One region of the Dankookia sp. P2 genome, then DNA from elsewhere that is predicted to be linked to it. Evidence: riboswitches for the same ligand, from Rfam matches in the RefSeq annotation. Region 1 holds a riboswitch; the other holds the start of a gene.
The links. A riboswitch is a leader RNA that binds a small molecule or an ion and turns the genes downstream of it on or off. The one in region 1 is predicted to bind cobalamin.

Region 1 (7,440 bases):
GCGGCCGATGTGCCTGCCGGACCGCTTCCTCGACCACGACAACCCGAAGAAGCAGTACGACGAGGCCGGGCTGAACGCGGCGCAGATCGTCGCCATGGCGGTCGGGGCGCTGGGCTCCCTCCTCCGCGGCGGCGCCGGCCCGGGCAGTAGCAAGGCCAGGGAGGAAGTATCCTCCCTGGACCCTCCTCTATTTCTCCGAGTCCGGCGCTCGCCGCGCGGCGAGCGCCAGACTCACAAAAGGGAAGGGTGGGGTCTGGGGGAGGGAATACCTGTTTCCCTCCCCAATCTTTCTTACGGCTGCACCAGCTTCGCCCGCAGCCTGCGCGCGGCCTGCACCAGGTTGGCGATGGCCGGCTTCACTTCCGCCCAGGCCCGCGTCTTGCAGCCGCAATCCGGGTTCAGCCAGAGCCGCTCCGTCGGCAGGTGCCGCATCGCGCGGCGGAACAGCCCCGCCATCTCCTCGGCCGGCGGCACGCGCGGGCTGTGGATGTCCCAGACCCCCGGGCCGATCCCGTTCGGATAGGCGAAGCCCTCGAAGCTCGCCAGCAGCTCCATCCGGCTCCGCGTCGTCTCGATCGAGATGACATCGGCATCCATCGCGGCGATCGCCGCGATGATGTCGCCGAATCCCGCGTAGCACATGTGGGTATGGATCTGCGTCTCGTCCCGCACCCCGGCGGCGGCCAGGCGGAAGCAGCCGACCGCCCAGCGCAGGTAGTCCGCATGCGCCGCCCGGCGCAGCGGTAGGCCCTCGCGGAAGGCGGGCTCGTCGATCTGGATGATGGCGATCCCCGCCGCCTCCAGCGCCAGAACCTCGTCGCGGATCGCCAGGGCGATCTGCCGGCAGGCCGTCTCGCGCGGGATGTCCTCCCGCACGAAGGACCATTGCAGCATGGTGACCGGCCCGGTCAGCATGCCCTTCACCGGGCGCGCGGTGAGCGACTGCGCATAGCTGGTCCAGTCCAGCGTCATCGGCGCGGGGCGGGAGACGTCGCCCCAGAGGATGGGCGGTGCGACGCAGCGACTGCCATAGGACTGCACCCAGCCATGCCGGGTGAAGGCATAGCCGGCCAGCTGCTCGGCGAAGTACTTGACCATGTCGTTTCGCTCGAACTCGCCATGCACCGGCACGTCCACCCCGGCTTCCTCCTGCCAGCGCACCGCCTCGGCGATCAGCCGGCGCATCGTCGCCTCGTAATCGGCGACGGCGGTCTCGCCACGGGCGAGGCGGGCGCGCGCCTGCCGCACCTCGGCAGTCTGCGGCAGGGAGCCGATGGTGGTCACCGGCAGCGGCGGTAGGCCGAGCCGCGCCTGCTGCCGCGCCGCCCGCGCGGGATAGGGGCTGGCGCGCCGCTCCATCGCCGGTGTCGCCGCGGCGAGGCGCGCGGCGACCACCGGGTCGGCGCCGCCCGCCCGCAGCGCTTCCAACGCCGCGGCGCTCTCGGCGAAGGCCGCCTGCGCCACGGCCTCGCCCTCGTCCAGCGCCCGGGCCAGCAGCGCCACCTCGGCCAGCTTCTCCTCGGCGAAGGCGAGCGCCTTGCGCAGCACCGGCGGCAGCGCGGTCTCGCCGCGCAGGCCGTGCGGTACGTGCAGCAGGGAGCAGGAGGGGGCGATCATCAGCCGCCTTGCGCCACCCGGCCGCCCCGCCGCCTGCTGCGCCAGGGCGAAGGCGGCGCGCAGGTCGCGGCGCCAGACATTGCGGCCGTCGATCAGGCCGAGCGAGAGCCACTGCTCCGGCCGCAGCGCCGCCAGCGCCGGCGTTAGCTGCTCCGGCGCGCGGACCATGTCGAGGTGCAGGCCATCCACCGGCAGCCCGCAGGCCAGGCCGAGATTGTCGCCGAGCCCGCCGAAATAGGTGGCGATCAGCAGGTGAAGCCCCGGCGTGGCGTCGGCGAGGTGGCGATAGGCGAGCCGGTAGGCGGCGGCGCCGCCGGCGGGCAGGTCGGTGGCAAGGCAGGGCTCGTCGAGCTGCACCCAGCAGGCGCCGGCCTCGGCGATGCCGCGCAGCGCGCTCGGCATAGGCCGGCAGCAAGGCCGGCAGCTGGCGCAGCGGGTCGCTGCCATCCACCGGCTTGGCCAGCAACAGGAAGGAGACCGGCCCGAGCAGCACCGGCCGGGTGCGGCAGCCCGTCGCCAGGCCTTCCCGCACCGCCTCGGCCCAGGGGTTCTCGGCCAGGTGGAAGCGCGTGCCGGGCGCGATGGGCGGGACGAGATAGTGGTAGTTGGTGTCGAACCACTTGGTCATCTCGAGCGCCGGCGCGTCGGGTGCGATCCCGGCGGCCTGCTCGGCCGCGCTGCCGCGGGCGCCGCGCGCCAGGGCGAAGCGGGTGGCGAGCGAGGCCGGGCCCTCGCCGGACCAGCCATAGCCCGGCGGATGGCGCCGAAGGCGCAGGCGGTGTCCAGCACATGGTCATAGAGCGCGAAGTCGCCCGACGGGATGTGCGAGATGCCGGCGCCCTGCTGCAGCCGGCGGCTGGCGGCGCGCAGCCCGGCCGCGCTGCGCAGGAGGTCGTCCTCCGTGCCGCGCCCGGCCCAGAAGGCCTCGAGGGCGGTCTTGAGCTCGCGGCGGGGCCCGATCCGGGGAAGCCGAGATTGGCGGCGATGGTCATGCGTCATGCACTCCGCCCCCGGTGCACCCAGCCGCGGTAGGGTTGCGGCGCCCCTCCGGGGTCGCCGATGCCGGCAGGTCTCCTGGCTCGCGGGTCGCCGCCGCCGGCCCGGCCTTCCCGCGCGGTCGCCCGCGCAGTGGCCTGCCCCCGAAGGGCGTGGGACCGGCGGCTCACCGCCGACAGTTGCTGGGGCAGCCACCGACTGGGCGGAGTGCGCCGCACGGTGTTCCTCTTCACCCGCTCGCGCGGGACCGACATGACATAAAGATATGTGCATGTGATGTAACTGGCAATCGCCGTTGGGTCACGCTGCCGCGACACCGGCCGCCCCCCGCCCGACGATCTCTGCCAAGGGCGCGAGTCGCCGCGTGCCATGCCTGCACCTGACCGACCCTGCCCTGATCATGTCGCTGAGCCGGCGATTCACCTCCTTCGTGTTTCCACTCGAGACCATCGCGGTCTAGAAGCGCGGCCATGCCGGATCAAAAGGAACCGCGTGCCGTGGGCAGGGCCCGTGCCGACCAGTTGCTGGTCGATCGCGGCCTCGTCGAAAGCCGGACTCGCGCCCAGGCGCTGATCATGGCCGGCAAGGTCTTCTCCGACACGCGGCGGATCGACAAGGCGGGCCAGGTGCTGGATGCCGGCGCGCCGCTCGAGGTGCGCGGCCAGGACCACCCTGGGTGTCCCGCGGCGGGGTGAAGCTGGCGCATGCCATCCATCATTTCGGGCTCTCGCCCGAGGGCCGCGTCTGCATCGATGTTGGCGCCTCGACCGGCGGCTTCACCGACGTGCTGCTGCACCATGGCGCGGCCAAGGTCTTCGCCGTCGATGTCGGCCATGGCCAGCGTGGCTTGGAAGCTGCGGAATGACCCCCGGGTGGTGGTGATGGAACGGGTGAACGCCCGCTACCTCGACAGCCTGGCCGAGCCGCCCGCGGTGCTGGTCTGCGATGCCAGCTTCATCGGCCTCGGCACCGTGCTGCCGGCGCCGCTCGGGCTGGTCGTGCCGGGCGGCTGGGCGGTGGCGCTGATCAAGCACGCAGTTCGAGGTCGGGCCGGCCATCGCCAAGGGCGGCGTGGTGCGGGATGCCAATGTCCATCACCAGGTCTGCAACCGGGTATCGGAGTGGTGGGCCGGGCTGCCGGGCTGGCAGGTGCTGGGGTCGAGCCCAGCCCGCTGCTGGGTCCGGAGGGCAACCGCGAGTTCCTGATCGCCGCCCGCAAGCCCGCCTGACGCATCCCGTCGCTGCCGCTATACCGGCGGCATGAACGACATCGCCCCGCCCGAACGCCGCTTCCCCGACCTGAAGGCCGACCACGCCATCCCGCCCGACCTGAAGGCGGCCGGCTGGAAGCCCGTGCCGGCCCGCGACTACCCGGCCATGATCGGCCCCTTCCTGGCCCGCCGCGCCGGGGAGGGCTGGGAATACGCCTTCCAGCCGGAGCAGCGGCACCTCAATATCGGCGGCGTCGTGCATGGCGGCATGCTGATGAGCTTCGTCGACGACGTGCTGGGGATGACGGTCTGGGAAGCCGCCGGCCGCAAGCCGGTGACTACCGTGCAGCTCAACAACCACTTCATCGCCCCCGGTAAGCTTGGCGAGCTGATCATCGGCCGGGGCGAGGTGCTGCGGGCGACGCGCAGCGTGGTCTTCATCCGTGGCATGCTGACCCAGGGCGACAAGGTCCTGACGCATGCCGACGGGGTGTGGAAGATTCTCGGCAGCGCCTGAGGCGTTGGGGTCCGTCCGGGGAGAAGGGAAGGCAAGATTGGGGAGGGAAAAGTATTCCCTCCCCGAACCCCACCCTTCCTTTTTGTGGGTCCGGTGCCGCCGAGGGAGGGTGCCGCCTCACAGAAATAGATGAGGGGGCCTGGGGGAGAATACTTTCTCCCCCAGCCTGCCTTCGGAAGAACAAAAGGGAGAACACCAGACATGCGCACCGCCGTCATCGTCTCCACCGCGCGCACGCCGATCGGGCGGGCCTATCGCGGCGCCTTCAACGACACCCAGGCCCAGGCGCTGGGCGGGCACGTGATCGCGGCCGCAGTGCAGCGGGCGAAGCTCGACCCGGCCGAGGTCGAGGACGTGGTCATGGGCGCCGCCCTGCAGCAGGGCAGCCAGGGCAGCAATTTCGCCCGGCAATGCGCGTTGCGGGCCGGGCTGCCGCACAGCGTCCCCGGCATGTCGCTGGACCGGCAATGCTCCTCGGGCCTGATGGCGATCGCCACCGCGGCGAAGCAGGTGATCGCGGACGGCATGCAGGTGGCGGTCGGCGGCGGGCTGGAATCCATCTCGCTGGTGCAGAACGACAAGGTGAACCGCTTCCGCACCCGCGACCCCTGGCTCGAGCAGCATGTCCCGCAGCTCTACATGACCATGCTGGAGACGGCGGAGATCGTCGCCGACCGCTACGGCATCAGCCGCGACGCGCAGGACGAGTACGCCCTGCAGTCGCAGCAGCGCACCGCCGCCGCCCAGGCCGCCGGGCGGTTCGAGGCCGAGATCGTCCCGCTGCCCAGCACCATGGCGGTGCAGGACAAGACCACCGGCGAGATCACCCGGAAGGAGGTCACCCTCACCAAGGACGAGGGCAACCGCGCCGACACCACGCTGGACGGGCTGAAGTCGCTGAAGCCGGTCTTCAAGGACGGCCAGCGGGTCAAGGAAGGCCGCTTCATCACCGCCGGCAATGCCTCGCAGCTCTCGGACGGCGCCAGCGCCTGCGTGGTGATGGAGGAGGGGGAGGCCTCCCGCCGCGGGCTGCACCCCTTGGGCATCTATCGTGGCATGGCGGTGGCCGGCACCGACCCGGACGAGATGGGCATCGGCCCGGTCTTCGCCATTCCGAAGCTGCTGAAGCAGCACGGGCTCAAGGTCGGCGATATCGGGCTCTGGGAGTTGAACGAGGCCTTCGCCTGTCAAGTGATCTATTGCCGCGACAAGCTCGGCATTCCCGGCGAGCTGCTGAACGTCGATGGCGGCGCCATCTCGGTCGGCCACCCCTACGGGATGAGCGGCGCGCGGATGACCGGCCATGCCCTGATCGAGGGCAAGCGGCGCGGCGCGAAGTATGTGGTGATCACGATGTGCATCGGCGGCGGCCAGGGCGCCGCCGGGTTGTTCGAGGTCGCCTGACCATCGGGTGGGGCGCCATCCCGGCGCCCCGCATCAGGCCTTCGCGCCTGCTGGCGCAGCGGTGGGCGGGCCGGTTCAGGCGCGTGCGGCGCCCTGCAGTTCCTGGGCGCTCAACTCGGCCAGCAGGGCCCAGACCCGGTCCGGGTCCATGCGGATCTCCGGGTCGTTCAGCAGCCGGTCCAGCTCGGCAAGCTTGGCCTGGAACTCACGCTCGGTCATGCAACCCCGTCCTCCCGGTTCGGCTGCGGCAGCAGCATCCATCGAAGCTGCGGAGGAACGTGGCTGAAACACGCGGGTTGCGTTGCGCAATCCGCCGAAACCTCGATCAAACGGAGGAGAGGATCGCCGGCGCCAGCCCGGAATGCTTGGCCGCGGCATGGCCCGGGTTGCGGAAGCGCAGCTCGCCTTCCGGCACCGCATCGGGTCCGCCGAACATCTCGAGATCGGGAGGTGCAGGCGACCGCGACGACCTCGCCGCGCCGGCGGCGTGGTGAGGAAGCGGCGGATGGCCCCTTCGAGCTCCAGCTGCTCGCCGCGCAGGGCGCGCCAGTCCAGCCGGTCGAGATCGTCGAGGAAGATCGCCAGGATCCCGGATGCCGGCCGGAAAGCCGGGTCTCGGCGGCCAGCTTGGCGCGGCGGCAGACCGCGGCGGCGATCTCGTTCTCCCGCCCCGCCCGCGCCGCCATGGCGAAGACACTGCCGCTGCCGGGCTGGGTAGTGACGGCCAGGTGCGCTTCCGGGCCGAATGCGCCCGCAGCCGGGCGGGCAGGCCGCTGCCGACGTGGTCCTGCGCCTGGGCGCCGGCCAGCATCAGCGGATCGAGCTTCAGCACCGCCTGGGCGCCGCTGTCCTGCCGCTTCTCGGCAACCAGCATGGCGCTGATCCGCTGCTGCAGCTCGGCCAGCTGGTCGGGGCCGGAGATGCCTTCCGGCAGGGTCATCTTCAGCAGGTAGCGGCCGGGATGGGCGGCCAGCCAGGTCTGCAATCCCGGGTTGATGGCATCGACCAGCGCCCACCAGTCGCCGCGATTCACCGGCCGGCCCTCCTCGGCCGAGACGCTCTCGCAGACCACCTCGGCGCGGGCGCCGCCGCGTTCGACCAGCAGGTCGTAGGGGGCATCCTCGGCCAGTCCGTCAAAGGCCACGCTGAAGCCACGCTCACGCAGCAGCGCCGCGGTGCGCAGCAGGTGGAAGAAGGGGATCAGCGTCGCCGGGCCGGTCAGCCCGGCCAGCACCCGGTCCTGCAGCCGGGCGCGGCCGGCGGGGGCAGGCTGGCGGCCAGTGCCACGGCATCCTGCGCCAGGGCGCAGAAGCGGCGTTCGGCCGGGCCGGCCTTGGCCAGCGCGCGCGGGTCCGACAGGCGGGAAAGCGCGAGCTCCAGCGCGTGCCGCTGCTGCGCGGCGCGGCCGCTGAGCGAGCCGGGCTGCATGCGCAGGCCGAGCTCGGCGACGCGGGATTGCCACGGGCCTTCGCCACACAGCGCGATGAAGGCGTCGAGCGCCGGGCTCTCGCCGGGCCGGCCGGATGTCGGTGGGTCGGCGAAGGGCATGGCCGCGTCTCACACTCCTCGTTGCTGGCACCTTTCCCGACCTTCTTACCAGGCGTCAAGGGCACAGATACCGGCGCAACGCGCTCTGCTGGCCTAGGTTGTGCAGGCGTGGCGGTTTCGCCGTAGAGCTGTGGGGCGTTGCATGGC
Region 2 (7,440 bases), 520 kb from region 1:
CCTCGAGGAAGAGCGCCGCCTGGTCGAAGGCCTGCCAGCTTGCCGTCAGGTTCACCACCGTGCCCGCCGGATTGCTGCGGGCATAGGGATAGGCGGTGCCGTCATTGGCGTAGCTGGCGAAGGCGGCTTCCGGGCTGCGGCCCGTGAACAGCACCGTCGGCGCCAGCACCACCTTCGGCATCGGCACGACCCGCGCGGTCAGGCTGACCACCGTCTCCGGCCGTCGCGGCAGGCGGCGGTCGGTTTCGGCGTCGAAGGCCTCGGTGATGGTCCAGGCCGCCGTCGTCTCGAACCAGCTCGCCGGGCGCAGCGTCATGCCGAGCTCCGCGCCGTGGATATTGGCGCGGTTGATGTTGGCATAGGTGCTGCCGGTCGGGCCGAAGACGTTGATGATCTGGTCGCGCACATGGCTCTGGAAGAAGGTCCAGCTCGCGGTGGCGAAGCGCCGGTTGCCGAAGGCGGGCAGGTCGGTGTCGCTGCCGACTTCCCAGCCGAAGCTGCGTTCCGGCTTCAGGTCGGGATTGCCGGTCGAGACCTGGAAGCCGTCGAAGCTGCCGATGCCGTAGCGCTCGAACAGCGAGGGCGCACGGAAGGCGGTGCCGGCCGTGAGCCGCAGGCGGGGATTCACCTCGGGCAGGGCGAGCGACGCGCCGAGCTTCCAGGTGGTCGCGCCCTGCACCCCGGTGACGTTGTCCTGCCGCAGCCCGCCCGAGAGGTCGAGCCGTTCCAGCAGCCGGTACTGGAGGGACGCCCAGCCGGAGGTGGTGTGCTGCTGCGCCCGCAGGTTGCTGGTGAAGTCGCCGAAATCGGAGGGAAGGCCTGCGTCGTCCGCGCCTCCTCCAGCGTATGGGTCACGCCGAAGCCGAGCGCGCCATCGGTGAAGGGCCCGGCCGAGGGCAGCCGGACGGTGTTGCCCCAGTCGACGCCGGTGCGGGTGCCGCGGAAGCGGGAATCCTCCCGCGTGAAGCTGTCGAACTGGTCGGGCAGGTTGGTGTAGCGGCGGCTCTGCTCGGCCTGGAAGACCCGCAGGCCGGTGGTCCAGCCGCCGTCCAGCAGCCTGGTCTCGCCGCGCAGCTGACCGGCCCAGCGGCGGTCGCGGCCGCTATAGTTGGGGTCGTCCTGCGGCACGTTGTCGAGGCCGAAGCGGTTCTCCCGCCAGCGCAGCAACCCTTCGATGCGGGTGCCCTCGAGCGGCGACCAGCCCAGCCGCGCGGTGCCGTTGGCGCCGCGGAAGCCGTCGCGCTCGGGGATGTTGGTCTCGAAGCGCGGGGCCATGGCGTTGAAGCCGCGCGTGGACTGGGAGAAGCCGGACATCAGGTAGTCGAAGGCGCCGACCGTGCCGGTGGCGCCGAGCCCGCCGCGCAGCGTGTTCTGCGTGCCGCCGGCCAGTTCGCCATAGGGCGCGAAGGCCTTGTCCGGCGCGGCGCGGCGGGTGACCAGGTTGACCACGCCGCCGATCGCCGAGGACCCATAGAGCGAGGAGAGCGGCCCGCGCACCACCTCGATCCGCTCCACGTCGAACAGCAGGTCCTGGCCGAAGTCGAAGCCGCCGGCCGGGGCGCCGACATCGTTGGCAGGGACGCCGTCGATCAGCACCAGGACATTGGCGCTGCCGGTGCCGCGCAGGAAGGCGGAGGTGAGCTGGCCCGGGCCGCCCTGCGGCGCGATGCGCAGGCCGGGGACCGCGGTCAGCGCCTCGGCCAGGGTCTGGTAGCCGCGCTCCTCGATATCCTGGCGGGTGATGACGGTGGCGGCGGCGGGCACGCGTTCCTGCGGTGTGGGCACGCGGGTGGCGGTGACGATGGTGTCGGGAAGCGGGGCCTGGGCCTGGGCAAGTCCGGACAGCGCGGCGAGGCCGCCTGCCAGGGCCAGTGTGACGCGTCGCATGATGGGGTCCCCCTGCGGCGTTGACGAACGAGCCCCGGCCCGAACGGGCCGGGACGACGGGCGTCGTTCCCGCAGACGGAGGCACCCCGCCGGGGCGGGGGACCTGTGATCCGGTGCGCCGGTGCACCTCGCCCGGCACGCGCGAGACAACTCTGCGCCGGCCGGTCTCCTGGCTCGCGGTGGGGAACTCCGAGAGCTCCTTGGCCCTGCCGCCTTCTCGCGCCCTGCGGCGCAATGGCATTCGGCAGGGCCTCACCGCCTACAGTTGCGAGGGCAGCCGCGGCCTGGCCGGGATCGCCCCGGCCTCGCGCGTTCCCGTTTCAGCCCTTGCGGGCCACCGGCGCATGCCGGCCCTATAGCAGGCGTGCCGGGCCGGGGGCAGGGGGATGGCCGGCCGGGGGCGGCTAGAACACCCAGCCCAGCGCCTTGACCCCGAGCCAGCAGACCACGCCGAGCACGAAGGTGGCGAAGGCGCAGCCGGCGATGGTCAGGCCGACGCCCCAGGCGGTGACCCGGTTGTCGTGCTCGACCAGGCCGAGCGCCATGACGATGGCGCCGAAGGCCGGCGGGCCGTTGGTGCCGGGCCCGGGCAGGATCAGCATCAGGGCCACATAGGCGGTGAGCCAGCCGAAGATCCGGTCGCCTATGGGGGAGGTAAAGAAGCCCGGCCGCGGCCGCACGAAGCGTTCGACCTTGTTAAGCCATTTGGAGGAGGAGCCTGCCAGGCGCAGCAGGTCTTCCCGCTTGATGCTTTGCCGGGCGATGAAGCCGGGCAGCTTCGGTACCCTCCGGCCAAGGCCCATCTGCACGCCGAGGATCAGCACCGGCGTGCCGAAGACCGAGGCCATGCCGGGCAGCAGGGAGGGCAGCAGCAGCAGCAGGATCAGCAGGCCGAAGGCGCGGTCGCCGAAGGCCAGGGCCATGTCGCCGAGGGAGATGCGGTCGCCCGGGAAGCGGGCCGCCACTTCGGCGACGATGCGCGAGATCGGCGCGCCCGCGGCTTCCATGCCATGCCCATGCACGGGGGCTGCCGCGACGATCGGCGCCTCGATATTCCCATCCATTCCCGGTCTCAGACCCTTCGTCCCAGTCGATGTCCGGCCGCGGCGCGGCCGGCGTTCCAAAGCCTCCTCGCGCGGCCCTTCTTTGCGGGCCCGTCACGGTTGACCTATCCTAAGCGCAACCGGCCCGCCATGCACCGGGAATCTCGGTGAAACCCCGGGTAGGGCGGGCCGGAGCGGAGGGTATCAGCGGCCGGTGAAGGCCGGCTTGCGCTTCTCCATGAAGGCCCGGCGGCCTTCCTTGTAGTCGGCGCTGTCGAAGCAGGCGGCCATGGCGGCACGGATGGCCGGCATGTCGCGATCCGCGGCGTCCTGCAGCACCGCCTTCACCGTCTGCTTGTTGGTGGTCAGCGAGAGCGGGGCGTTGCCGGCGAGCGTCGCGGTGAGCTTCGCCACCGTCGCGTCCAGCTCGGCCACCGGGACGACCTTGTTGACCAGCCCGATCCGCTCCGCCTCGCGGGCGTCGAAGCGCTCGCCGGTCATCAGGATCATATGGGCGTGCGCCGGGCCGACCAGGTCGACCAGGGCGCGGACCATGTCGAAGCCATAGGCGATCGAGAGCTTCGCCGCCGGAATGCCGAACTGGCTGTCATCCGAGGCGATGCGGATGTCGGTCGACATGGCGATGCCCAAGCCCCCGCCCATGCAGAAGCCGCGGATTTGCGCGATCACCGGCTTGCGGTAGTGCGACAGCTTCAGGCGGCCGGCGCTGGTGACGCGGTCGTATTCCTGCTGCGCGTCGGCGTTGCTGCGGACCTTCTCGAACTGGCTGATATCGGCGCCCGAGACGAAGGCCTTGTCGCCCGCGCCCTGGAGGACGACGCAGCGCACCGCCGGGTCCTCGGCGAAGAGGTCGAGCGCGGCGCCCATCCCCTCCCACATGTTGACCGACATGGCGTTGCGCTTCTCGGGCTGGTTGAACACCACCCGGCCGACGCCGTCCTCGATGCTGGCAAGGATCTTGCCGTCGGCGAGTCGAAGTTGCTCATGCGCCCCCCAGGGCTCCCTTGGCTTTCAGGTCGGCGATCTCGGCGGCGGTGAGGCCGGCTTCCGCGAGGATTTCGTCGTTGTGCTCGCCGAGATTCGGCATGTCCCGGTAGAAGCCGGTCTCGACGCCTTCGAGGTTCACCGGCTGCGCCACGACCTTGATGTCGCCGCGGGTGCGATGGCGCATCGGCATCGCCATCTCGAGGTGCTGGACCTGCGGGTCCTCGAACACCTCCTTGATGTTGTTCACCGGGCCGCAGGGGATCCCGGCTTCCTCGAGCTTCTCGATCCAGTAGTCGGAGGAATGCTGGCTGGTGACCGCGGCGATCACCTCGTTGATCCGCTTGCGATCCTTGCTGCGGCCGCTATTGGTCTTCCATTCCTCGACCTCGAGCCATTCCTCATGGCCGGCTGCCTTGCAGAAGTTGGTCCAGAGCTTGGGCGAGGATGCGGCGATGTTGATCGGCTTGTCCTGGGTCGGGAAGACGCCCATCGGGATGTTCACGGGGTGGTCGTTGCCGGCCTGGCCGGCGACTTCGCCATCCATTAGGAAGCGGCTGGCCTGGAAGTCCAGCATGAAGACCTGCGCCTCCAGCAGGGAGGTATGGACGTAGCCGCCCTTGCCCGTGCGCTCCCGGTCGTAGAGCTTCATCATGATGCCCATGGCCAGCAGGTTGCCGGCCGTGAGGTCGTTGATCGGGATGCCGACCCGCATCGGGCCGCGGCCCGGCTCGCCGGTGATGGTCATGAGGCCACCCATGCCCTGCGCGATCTGGTCCACGCCGCCGCGCTTGGAATAGGGGCCGGTCTGCCCGAAGCCGGAGATCGAGGCGTAGATCAGCCGCGGGTTGAGCTCCTTCAGGTCGTCATAGGCGATCTTCAGGCGGTGCTTGACCTGCATCCGCATGTTCTCGACCAGGATGTCGGCCGTCGCCGCGACCTTGCGGAAGGCTTCCAGCCCGGCCGGGTTCTTCAGGTCGATCGACAGGCCGCGCTTGTTGCGGTGCAGGTTGACCTGGTCGAAGCCGTCGCGCGCGCCGCCGAGCCCGTCGCCCTGGCCGGGCGGCTCCACCCGGATGATGTCGGCGCCCCAGTCGGCCAGGTGCCGGACGCAGGTCGGGCCGGCACGGGCCAGGGTGAGGTCGAGGACGCGAAGGCCGGCCAGCGGAAGGCGGGTCTCCTGCATCAATTCCGGGTCGATCGGGCTTTCGGGCATCGGAACTCCTCCCCGCGGTTGCCGGAGACTAGGGCGCGTCGCGCGGAGTGGCCAGATGGCGCGGTCGGCCGCCTTCGGTGCCAGGCGGTGGCGCCGGCCGCGGCCGGGGCGGCGCACCGGGGAAGGTGGGCCGTCGGCGGGACGCCGCTCGGCCTTATGCGGCCCTGCCGCGCGCGCAACTTGATTCTGGACGGGAACGTTTTGTGGCGTAGGATCGAAACCGAAAAGGTCCGATAGGATCCGCATGCGACTCCACATCATCGGCCTGCCGGCGCTTGCCGCGCTCGCCACCAGCCTGCCGGCGCGAGCGCAATATGCCGGCTACCTGTCCGTCGACCAGGTCGGGCAGCAGGTGACGCGGCAGGCCACCGACCTGGCCGGGCAACACGGCCTGGCCCTGGCCAGCCCCGCCGCCGCAGGGCCGAGCCTCTGGTTCAGCACGACCTATGACGACCTCGCGGTGCGGCCCTCCACTGCCGATGCCGCCAGCGTCCGGGAGCCGAGGGTGCACACCAACCTGTCGCAGACGCTCTTCGGCGGGGAGTGGCGGGGCGACCAGTGGCTGGCCGGGCTGGCCGGATCCGTCGCGGTGTCGCGCGGGCGCCAGGGGGCCTCTGGCCAGGAGGACAGCTACACCTTCCTGGGCGGGCCGTATTCCGTCGTCGACACCTTCCGCTTCGACTCCGACCCGCTGCGGATCGAGACCGAGGCCTATTCCATCGCGTCCTATGCGGCCTTCGCCGCCACCAGGCATGTCATCCTGACCGGGGCCGTCGGCTATACGCGGCGCGATTACCGGCTGCGCTCCGGGGGCAGTACCCTTACCCTCACCCAGGATCTCGGCCCGGGCTGGCAGGCCTTCGGGTTCCCGGCCCGGCGGAGCGCCAGCTACCGTTTCGCGGGATACGGTACGGGCGACACCGACGGCACCGTCTTCGGCGATGTCGCGGCCAATCTGGTCGCCGCGGTCCGGGAGACCGGCATCACCCTCGCGGGCCGGCTCGGCTACCGCTATGCGTCGACCTGGTCGGCGCCCTTCATCGGCACCGGGGCGGCGGTGCAGACCGCCTATCTCGGCGCCCAGGCCTTCTGGCAGCATGGCCGCTTCATGCCCCTTCGCCCGGATCCAGTGGGAATACAGCAACCCGGCCACGGAAGCCGGGCTGTACTACACCAAATATCCGCGCGACGCGCTCTACCTTTCGGCCGGCCTGGAATACCGGGTGACCGACCGGCTGGCGGCCGGCCTGAGCGTGCTGACGCAGGAAGCCAACCCCGCCATCACCCATCGCCAGGTGGCGCTGACCCTGCGCTACGGCTTCTGACGGCGCCTCACATCCGCTCCCACAGGTGGCTCTCCGCCTCCAGCCGCCCCCGCTCGTCGCTCAGGAAATCGCCGCGCGAGACGACCCCGACCAGCCGGTGCCCATCCACCACGGGGACATGGCGGAAGCCGCCGTCGCGCATGAGCCGCAGCGCCTCGATCGCCTGGATATGCGGCGCGCAGCATTCGGGGTTCGGCGTCATCACCTCGCGCAGCCGCGTCGCCCGCGGGTCGCGGCCTTCCGCCGCCAGCCGGCTGATGGCGTCGCGCCCGGTGAAGATGCCGAGCAGCCGGCCATGCGGGTCGGTCACCAGGATCGCGCCGATGCGGTGGTTGCGCATCTCCTGGCAGGCATGCTGCACGGTCGCCTCGGGCGGCAGGGTGATGGGGTGCCGGCGGGTGATGATCTCGTGCATGTGGCGGTTGGTCATCCTGCGCTCCCTCGCCCGGCCGTCCTGCGGCGGCCGCGGCCAGCCTGGCGCCGCGGTTGCGGCCCGGGCCTTGATCCGCCGCAAGCCCCCCGGTCGCGTTGCCGTGCGCCTCAGCCCGGCGCGGTGCCGAGCCGCGCCTGACCCTCCGGGCAGAGGTCGCGCAGCACGCAGCGGCCGCAGGCCGGGCCGCGGAAGAAGCAGCAGCGTTGGCCATGCCGCATCAGCACCTGGTGGTGGTCGTAGAAGGCCTGGGCGTCCCAGTCCTCCGGCAGCAGCGCCGCCAGCACGGTATGGGAAGGCCCGACCGCAAAGCCCTTCGGGATCAGCCCGAGCCGCGCCGCGACGCGGTGGTGGTGGCTGTCCACCGGCAGGGCCCGGCCGCGCAGCGTGCTGAAGGAGAGCACCGCGGCGGCGGTCTTCGGCCCGACCCCGGGCAGCGTGGCGAGCCAGGCCTGCGCCTCTGCCTCCGGCATCCCCGCCAGGTGCGAGAGGTCGAGCAGCCCCTGGCGTTCCGTCAGCGCGCGCAGGGTCCTT

Region 2: another riboswitch for cobalamin. It lies ahead of ACQ86J_RS32480 (TonB-dependent receptor); the one in region 1 lies ahead of metE (5-methyltetrahydropteroyltriglutamate--homocysteine S-methyltransferase).

Annotation. Positions count from the first base shown of each region.
Region 1 is NZ_CP192581.1:4,936,471-4,943,910, forward strand. It holds partial or broken gene dxs (1-deoxy-D-xylulose-5-phosphate synthase) at 1-115, shown strand, start outside; partial or broken gene metE (5-methyltetrahydropteroyltriglutamate--homocysteine S-methyltransferase) at 292-2,609, opposite strand; cobalamin riboswitch at 2,665-2,880, opposite strand; gene ACQ86J_RS29325 (S4 domain-containing protein) at 3,111-3,308, shown strand; gene ACQ86J_RS29330 (SAM-dependent methyltransferase) at 3,290-3,478, shown strand; gene ACQ86J_RS29335 (SAM-dependent methyltransferase) at 3,447-3,842, shown strand; gene ACQ86J_RS29340 (PaaI family thioesterase) at 3,874-4,341, shown strand; gene ACQ86J_RS29345 (acetyl-CoA C-acyltransferase) at 4,543-5,745, shown strand; gene ACQ86J_RS29350 (peptide chain release factor 1) at 5,821-5,964, opposite strand; gene ACQ86J_RS29355 (hypothetical protein) at 6,071-6,979, opposite strand; gene ACQ86J_RS29360 (hypothetical protein) at 6,964-7,293, opposite strand.
Region 2 is NZ_CP192581.1:5,457,451-5,464,890, forward strand. It holds gene ACQ86J_RS32470 (cation diffusion facilitator family transporter) at 1-86, shown strand, start outside; partial or broken gene ACQ86J_RS32475 (TonB-dependent receptor plug domain-containing protein) at 50-1,087, opposite strand; partial or broken gene ACQ86J_RS32480 (TonB-dependent receptor) at 1,507-1,887, opposite strand; cobalamin riboswitch at 2,030-2,244, opposite strand; gene ACQ86J_RS32485 (exopolysaccharide biosynthesis protein) at 2,292-2,951, opposite strand; gene ACQ86J_RS32490 (enoyl-CoA hydratase) at 3,135-3,872, opposite strand; gene ACQ86J_RS32495 (CaiB/BaiF CoA transferase family protein) at 3,934-5,151, opposite strand; gene ACQ86J_RS32500 (hypothetical protein) at 6,249-6,476, shown strand; gene ACQ86J_RS32505 (CBS domain-containing protein) at 6,484-6,906, opposite strand; gene ACQ86J_RS32510 (endonuclease III domain-containing protein) at 7,017-7,440, opposite strand, start outside.